2 regions of the Paenibacillus vortex V453 genome follow, and region 2 is predicted to be linked to the other one. Evidence: riboswitches for the same ligand, from Rfam matches in the RefSeq annotation. Region 2 holds a riboswitch; the other holds the start of a gene.

Region 1 (4,194 bases), on a different contig from region 2:
ATAAGGCTCCAGCACTTCCCTCAGGATCGGAATCAAGCGCTGATCGATCTCTATCGCTGTAACCGTTCCCGCAGTCTGTGCAAGCTTCTCCGTCAATGCTCCGATGCCAGGACCGATCTCTAGCGCTCCTTTATCCTCATCTAATCCTGCGGCTTCCACGATTTTGTAGAGAATATTCTGATCGATGAGAAAGTTCTGACCCAAACTCTTCTTGAAGGAGAATCCATGACGTGAGATGATCTCCTTCGTCCGTCTTGGTGTTGATATATCCTCGAACCGGCTCATGATTTTACGCCCCCCTCTTCCAGCTGCGTCAGCGCGGCCAGAAATTCTTCACGTGATATTTGAAACGTGGCCAGTCGTTTATGAAACTGCTTGCTGTTGCAATATCCGATGCCCAGCAGGTTTCCCATCGCCATCCGTCTTGCCGCTGCCTCCGGATGGGCCGATAAACCGGCCTCCATCATGTCCTCCAGACTGATCAGGCTCTCTCTGCCCTCGAAGGAGGTGTGGACCCGCTCCAGCGCACGCAAAATGGCCTCAGGAGAGGCGTTCTCAACGCCGATATCCCCTTTTCGGGTAGCGTCCTCTTCCGGAATGAAGGCGTGTTTGCAGCCTGGCACGCCCTGCTCCACGATTTTCCGAATCCGCTCTCCTGCATGATCGGGGTCCGTTAATATAATAACGCCTCTGCGCTCCTGGGCAAGCGCGATGCGTTTAAGGATTTGCTTATTGATGGCAGAACCGCCCGTTTCGATCGTATCCGCGTCCACGGCCCGTTTAATGGCTACCGTGTCGTCCCTGCCCTCCACAACGATTACTTCTTTAATCATGCGATTGCTCTCTTCCTTTCCAAGCAAGGCCGGCTTGTACAGCGAATGGTCAGCTTCAAGCCCCATAGGCCTTATATTATTACTCGTTTTTTACAAAACAAAAGAAGAGGAAAGATTCCCTCTTCTTCATCATCATTTATTATAAGCTAAATAGTATAGCATTAGAATGGCATTGTAAATTGGAATTCATTCGTTTAGTTCAATTCAGGTTTAACCGGACCGATCACGTAAACAGTACGGCCGCTTTTACGTCCGAAATTCATGGCGGATTTCAACGAATCGTAATAAACATCAATTTTGTTTCCTTTGATGGCACCGCCCGTATCTTCCGCACGACGGAAGCCGATCCCTTCAATATACACCCACCATCCGATGGGGATGATATTAGGATCTACCGCAATCGTCCGACCTTCCGTCACACGTGTTCCGGATGCTGTCCGAGTGCCGATTCCTTGCTGCTCGGCAGAATACGCCGTCATCGACACGTTGTTCAATACCTTTTTGTATTTAAAATCAACGCCTGCCCGAGAAGCCACATTATTCTCCACCGCTTTGGCGGTTGTTACCTTTTTCGTGCCGGAGAGTTTAGCCGGTGTTGCTTTCACATCGGTGGCTGCCGCTTGAGCAATAGCGGGTTTCTCCACTTTTTTCGTGCCTACAGCAATAATTTTGTCCTTCGTTCTGCGCTCAATCTCCTGGGAAACCTTGGTCTTGGAAACCAGCTTGCCATCGTGATAGACCTTCTCATAGTGATTTACCATGATGCCGGACTCACCCCGCTGAATCACGCGGTTGTCACCCTTTTCGAGCGATGGATCGGCTGTCTTAATCACACGAAATTCCCGGTCTTCTGTTTCCTTAACGTTTTGTTTCGTAACGCGCACGACGTTGATACTCATATCGCTGGTAAGCTTCGTATGCTGTGCCGGTTGTACTATATCTTCACCCTGGATCGTAATGCCAGCTTCTTTCAGTACATGATCAACCGTATCCTGGGATGTAAATATGGTTTTGGTTTTGCTGCCAACTGTAACCTTGACTGGAACTGCCCGTTCAATGATGATCCGGTCGCCGTCCTGGATCGCACCGTTTAGAGGCATCGAAATCTGATCCTCTGGGCTCAACGTGATCGCTTGCTCATCCAGCAATTCCTGCAGCAATGATCCACGTGTTTCTACTGTGGTGACACGACCATCGACCACAAGCTGAACTTCCTTGCCTGTCTGATCATGTACAATCAACGAAACGAGAAGTGATACCGTAACGGCTCCCATCGTGCCGAGCAACATCAATTGACGCAAATTGTCATGCTTCCATCTCAATGCGTAAGACATGCTGGATGATTGTGATTCATGGGTTTCTTCAGGTTGAAAAATGCCCACTATTCCATCCTCCTTCATAGTCCCGCCGTCTTCAGTAACGCATGAATGCATTTGACGTGACTATAGCAATTATTCTCACAAGGCGCCCTGCTATCTATCTAACACCCTGCGTCAATTCCCGTCTTCCCGTCCATCTACCACCACCTCCTGATTACCAAGAGTATGATGATCCCTTCGCCATTATTCAAAAATAAAAGAAAGCCATTGAAAGAGTACTAGAGGCTCTAACGTGGCTTCCTGATGATTAGAATCATGGAAATGGTATGCACGAGATTTCCCCTCTTATTTCGCTTACGGAGTTAGCTGTCGGGTTCGGACGTAAGAGAGACGCCCTATATCCGGATACCCGCTCATGGCGAGATCCTTCAAATTCACCCCAAAGACCCGATAAAGAAATCAAATACGGCTTGGTGCATTCAGACCTGTATGCACGGCAGTATCGGTTCCCCCGTTCTCCAGAATTTCGGAGATTAAGCGAGACGGTTCATGAAATATTCGGCTGGCGATCTGCACATCGCAGCTTCTTATCACTGAAAAGATGATATCCTGTTTACATGCAGGTTGTAAAGCAACAATCAACCACATTTTCTGATGTAAATGGTTAAAATATTGTAATATCAACGCCTTTTCTGATTAAAAAACTTTAATTAATCGAAAATGCTCTCTTTTTCATCGCTTTTGCTCTCAATTTCGTTAAATGCCAAATCGTTCCAGTGCATTTTTGGTGGTAATTTGGGCCAATTCCTCTAAGGACATGCCCTTAATCTCGGCTGCGGTCTCCGCCACTAATTTTACATAAGCGGTCTCATTTCGCTTCCCGCGGAAGGGGTGGGGGGTCAGATAAGGCGAGTCCGTTTCGATCAATAATCGATCGAGTGGAACCTGCGCCAATACCTCTTTAGGCTGCTTCGCATTCTTGAAGGTAATCGGTCCTCCAAATGAAATATGGAATCCCATATCCAGACACATTTTGGCCGTTTCCCAGCTCCCGGAGAAGGAGTGCATTACACCGCCGACCTCAGCGGCTTTTTCCTCCCTCAGAATCTTTACGATATCTTCATGTGCATCCCGGTTATGGATGACAATGGGCATGTTCAGTTCCCGAGCCAGTCCGATTTGGCGGCGGAATACTTGATGCTGTACTTCTTTTGGGGATGTATCCCAATAATAGTCCAGACCAATCTCCCCGATAGCCACCACCTTCTCATGACTGCATAGGGAGGCGATCCAATCCAGATCCTGATCCTCCATGGTGATGGCATCTACAGGATGCCAGCCTACCGCTGCATATATAAAGTCATAGTTCTCTGCCAGCTTCATCGTGGTCGGTATGGTCTCCCGGTTAAATCCGATGTTAATCATCCGGCTCACGCCGGCTTCAAGCGCCCGCGCGATGGTTTCCTCCCGGTCCTCGTCGAATTGGGGAGCATCCAGATGAGTATGCGTGTCGAACAGCATGATATTACCCTCTCCTTTCCTGTCGTTTCCTTGTCGTATATTTTCCTGCAGCACTGCTTATACCCATCATGCTGCGGTTGTCCTGATCACCAAGTTAATTCTGCTGCTTAAAAATCTCACCTATCTTCTCCGGCATCTGCTCCAGTAGCGGATACACCTTCTCCTCCGGAAAATAAAGATGATATCGCCCTTTATGAATGCCGCTGATAGAGCGTACAATATCGGACACCTCGGAAATTTCCCGCAGCTCATCATGCCGATCCAGAAGCAGGATCTGCTTCTCGTTAAGCGGCATATCAGAATGAACCTTATCATAAGGAAGATCGGTTGGAAAATCAATCTCCAGGTCATATTCCGGATGCAGCCCCGCATCGCGAAACGCTTGGCGTATCCCGTCGATGGTCTCCAAATCGATATTGTCGATTTCTACATATTTATAGAGCTTCCGGTGCATGAAACGGCCGCATAATTCGCCAAGAAGCTTGTCTTCCTCCTCGGTCCATTGCAGAAATGCCGTCTGA
Region 2 (4,194 bases):
GGCCGACGGCTCCAGCAGGACCAACGGGTCCGATCGCTCCAGCAGCACCGGCAGGTCCGACAGGTCCAACAGGTCCAACGGGTCCTGCAGGTCCTGTTGGACCCGGAATGCCTGTTGACGATCCAGCAGGTCCAGCAGGCCCAATTGGCCCAGCTGGCCCGACCGGTCCAACGGGTCCAAGAGCTCCAACCGGCCCCACAGGTCCGACTGGTCCAAGAGGTCCCTGCGGTCCAACCGGTCCGCGGGGACCTCTGACACAGTGGCGACGAATCGGCTTGTGTCCACCTTTACCACTATTGCCGTTATCAGGACATCTTTTTTTCTTGGCGTGCAGTACTTTTTTCTCTATCTTTTTAAGAGCACACAATTTTCTCTTTCTAGAAGAACGATCCAAATCAAGCACCTCCTTTAGATTTGCTTTATACTACGCAAATGCTCTCTTAGCCGCATGGGTTAACAGCTTATAAATGATAGATATATACCTATTATTTTAAGAATGTACGATAGCCTCTGAGGAATCAGTCTATAAACGAATAGCGAAAAAAAGCGATCGTGATGATATTGGAATAGCGAAATTGGGGGCTAACAAAGCTTATAAGTGGATCGTGTTAGAAAAAAAAAAATTCTGTTTCGAAGTTGAGGGCTTGTCCCCTCTGCATCGTTCATGATTCATGTCATGAATGATCTACCGCATGAATTATCTGTTATCTGATGGGCGCAATGCCTGCTGTATAGCGAAAAACACACCTCCGAACAAGGAGGCGACAGGCAGGGGACAGCCCTGAATTTGTGGAGATTATGGCTACTAATATGCCTTGGAAGAGCGCTGATTTCACCTCCGAATTTCCAGAAAATGCAGCTCCAGGGGTTTGACTTTTACTGAGCTTCCCTTTATCATGAACACACGCTTAGTTTCCGGCATACATTTCCGGAGAGCGGGGGAACCAGTTTCATCAGGGGCGAGTCACTTGAATTCACGAGTGTAGGGTACCATCTTACCCGAGTCCGTCAGCTAACCTCGTCAGCAGTGGATGGGTCTTGTATACATAATGGATGTTCATAACAAAGGCCCTTTATTCTCTATAGGGGCCTTTTCTCTATTTTTTGACCCCCTGCTGGCGGAGCTATGTCTAGATCCCCTGTTTGGTGGTCTTTTTGTATTCTGCAAAAGAGGAGGGCAATGCCTGCTAATGTTTAGCCAATTGAATCAGTCAGACGGTTTGGGTTTACAAGGCACAGGGAAATGGATGCAACCTCTCCCCTGAGCCCCCGGACTGTGCAAGTGTGTCTGAATGTCACATATCCGAGTTAACACATGTGTTAACATGGATAATTTCATCATGCCGTTTTTAGGAACGACAAAGTCATTGCGAAAGGTTGTGGAAGGTGTTGAAGAAAGTTGTTGTGCTGTTGTTGTCATTGGTTATGGTGGTATCGCTCGCGGCCTGCGGCGATAAGGGGAGCACGCTGGAACGGGCCAAAGAGCAGGGGTACATTACCGTAGGTTTTGCCAATGAAAAGCCTTATGCCTACAAAGAGGCCAGCGGGGAGCTTACAGGCGAAGCCGTTGAGATTGCCCGTGTCATTCTGGAGCGACTTGGCATTAAGGAGATGAGAGGTGAGCTTACGGAGTTCGGCTCCCTGGTTGCCGGGCTTCAGGCGGAACGGTTTGACCTGATCACTGCAGGCATGTTCATCAATCCGGACCGCTGCTCCGCCGTTTTGTTTGCTAATCCGGAGTACAGCATAGGGGAAGCTCTTGCCGTGAAGCAAGGGAATCCAAGTGGACTCGGAAGTTACGAAGATATTGCCAAGGATGATCAGGCGAAGGTGGCCGTCATGACTGGCGCGGTTGAAATCGGCTATATGGAGAAGTCAGGCATCCCTTCGGACCGGATCATACAGGTTCCCGATCAGGCCTCGGCCATCAGTGCCCTCCAGGCAGACCGGGTGCAGGCGATTACCATGACGGGACCGTCCCTGCAGGCGATGCTCGATTCGGCCAGCGATGACAACATCGAACGCGTCGCGGATTTCGAACAGCCGGTCATCGACGGTGAAAGCGTTCGGGGCTATGGGGCCACGGCATTCCGTCAAGCGGATACCGAATTCCAGGAGGCTTATAATGCGGAGCTTGAAAAAATGAAGGAGTCAGGTGAGCTGCTGGAGATCTTGCAGAAGTTTGGATTTACCGAAGAAGAGCTGCCGGGCGAGATGACAGCCGCTGCGCTTTGCGGTGAATAGTATGCCGAATTCATGGATCGATTTTCTTCCTACTCTGCTGAAAGGAGCGGAGATTACGGTTTTGGTCGCCTTCTTTTCAGCTGTTCTGGCCATTGCCATGTCCTTCGCAGCCGGTTTATCCAGACTGTCGAAGCTGTGGATCGTCCGCACGGTTACAGCCGTGTATGTGGAAATCTTTCGGGGAACCTCCTTGCTGGTGCAGCTGTTCTGGTTGTATTTTGCTCTTCCGTTTATCGGCATTGAGCTTCCCAAAATGCTGGCAGCCATCCTTGCGATTGGATTCAACTTTGGCGCATATGGCTCCGAGATTGTCCGAAGCGCGGTGCTGGCTGTTCCAAAAGGACAGTGGGAAGCTTCGGTGGCGCTTAATATGAAGCCATGGCAAAGGATGTGGAATGTTATATTGCCTCAAGCTTCACTGCGAATGCTCCCGCCATTCGGAAATCAGCTGGTGGAACTCATCAAATCTACGTCACTTGTCTATTTCATCACGATGGCGGATCTGACGTATCAGGCCATGGTGCTGCGCAACAACTATATTTCCTGGACAACCGAGATTCTGGTGCTGCTGCTTCTTATGTATTTTGTCATAGCTACGCTTGTCTCGATGGCAGTTCGGCTGCTGGAGCGTAAATGGACGACGGGGAGGCTATAGCGGATGTGGGATTGGAATTATGTGTTTGATATCCTGCCGGAATTGCTGAGTGCATTAAAAATGACGGTATGGGTGACGCTCTGCGCTTTTGTGGTGGCCTTGATAATCGGGCTGCTGCTTGCCTTTGCTGCTCGAAGCCAGTGGAAGCCTGTGTCGCTCATGACCAAAGGTATTATCGAATTTATCCGCAATACACCGCTGCTGGTTCAGGTCTTCTTCCTGTACTACAGTCTGCCGCTCCTTACCGGAATCTCCATTCCGGCCTTCTATGCCGGGGTGATCGGTCTTGGGCTGCATTACAGTACGTATCTGTCCGAAGTGTATCGTTCTGGCATCGAAGGGGTCCCCAAGGGGCAGTGGGAAGCTGCAACTGCTCTGAATTACACGAAAACTCAAACCTGGCGGAGCATTATTCTGCCGCAAGCGGTGCCGCCTATTATTCCGGTGCTGGGCAATTATTTGATTGTCATGTTTAAGGAGACACCGATTCTGTGTGCCATTACGCTTGTTGAGATGATGCTGACAGCCAAGAATATCGTTTCCCAGTCGTTTCGTGCATTCGAGCCGTATACGCTGGTTGGCATTCTGTTCCTGATTATCAGTTATATCGCGTCTTTGCTGGTGCAAAGGCTGGAGAAACGAATGAATCTGCAGCGTGGAAAATAAGGAGGGAGTCTATTGAACGCAGTAGTAATTGATGCGTTTGCCGGAGCCGAGGTGCCGCAGCCTGATCCAAACCCGGCAGCGGAAGTGAAGCCGATGGTGAGATACAAGGGCGTGACGAAGTCGTTTGGTGATCTCCAGGTGCTTAAAGGCATCGATCTGGAGATGCAGCCTGGAGAAAAGGTGGCTGTTATTGGTCCGAGCGGCTCGGGCAAAACGACGATGGGGCGGATGTTAATGACACTGGAGGAACCGACCGAAGGCACCATCGAGGTTGATGGTGAGCTTCTCTGGCATATGCAAGAGAAGGGCAGGCTTGTTCGGGCAAACGAGAAGCATTTGCATCGAATGCGCTGCAGCGTCGGTATGGTTTTCCAGCATTTTAATCTGTTCCCGCATATGAGTGTGCTTCGCAATGTGACGGAGGCCCCGCGCAAAGTGCTGGGTTTATCCAAGGAGGAGGCGGAGGAGCGGGCCGTCTCCATGCTGGGCAAAGTCGGCTTGGACGACAAGCTGAAGATGTACCCGGCCAATCTGTCCGGGGGGCAGAAGCAGCGTGTTGCTATCGCACGAGCGCTGGTCATGCGGCCGAAGGTGATGGTGTTCGACGAGGTGACCTCGGCTCTGGATCC

The links. A riboswitch is a leader RNA that binds a small molecule or an ion and turns the genes downstream of it on or off. The one in region 2 is predicted to bind cyclic di-AMP.
Region 1: linked by a shared signal. The riboswitch ahead of PVOR_RS02040 (3D domain-containing protein) and the one ahead of ehuB (ectoine/hydroxyectoine ABC transporter substrate-binding protein EhuB) in region 2 are both predicted to bind cyclic di-AMP.

The regions. Positions count from the first base shown of each region.
Region 1 covers NZ_ADHJ01000004.1:12,668-16,861, reverse strand. Annotated here, with positions in the region: gene rsmA (16S rRNA (adenine(1518)-N(6)/adenine(1519)-N(6))-dimethyltransferase RsmA) at 1-285, opposite strand, end outside; gene rnmV (ribonuclease M5) at 282-833, opposite strand; gene PVOR_RS02040 (3D domain-containing protein) at 1,028-2,215, opposite strand; cyclic di-AMP (ydaO/yuaA leader) riboswitch at 2,488-2,702, opposite strand; gene PVOR_RS02035 (TatD family hydrolase) at 2,909-3,673, opposite strand; gene PVOR_RS02030 (HD domain-containing protein) at 3,768-4,194, opposite strand, start outside.
Region 2 covers NZ_ADHJ01000053.1:153,639-157,832, reverse strand. Annotated here, with positions in the region: partial or broken gene PVOR_RS33195 (hypothetical protein) at 1-251, shown strand, start outside; cyclic di-AMP (ydaO/yuaA leader) riboswitch at 896-1,042, shown strand; gene ehuB (ectoine/hydroxyectoine ABC transporter substrate-binding protein EhuB) at 1,390-2,244, shown strand; gene ehuC (ectoine/hydroxyectoine ABC transporter permease subunit EhuC) at 2,246-2,899, shown strand; gene ehuD (ectoine/hydroxyectoine ABC transporter permease subunit EhuD) at 2,903-3,565, shown strand; gene ehuA (ectoine/hydroxyectoine ABC transporter ATP-binding protein EhuA) at 3,578-4,194, shown strand, end outside.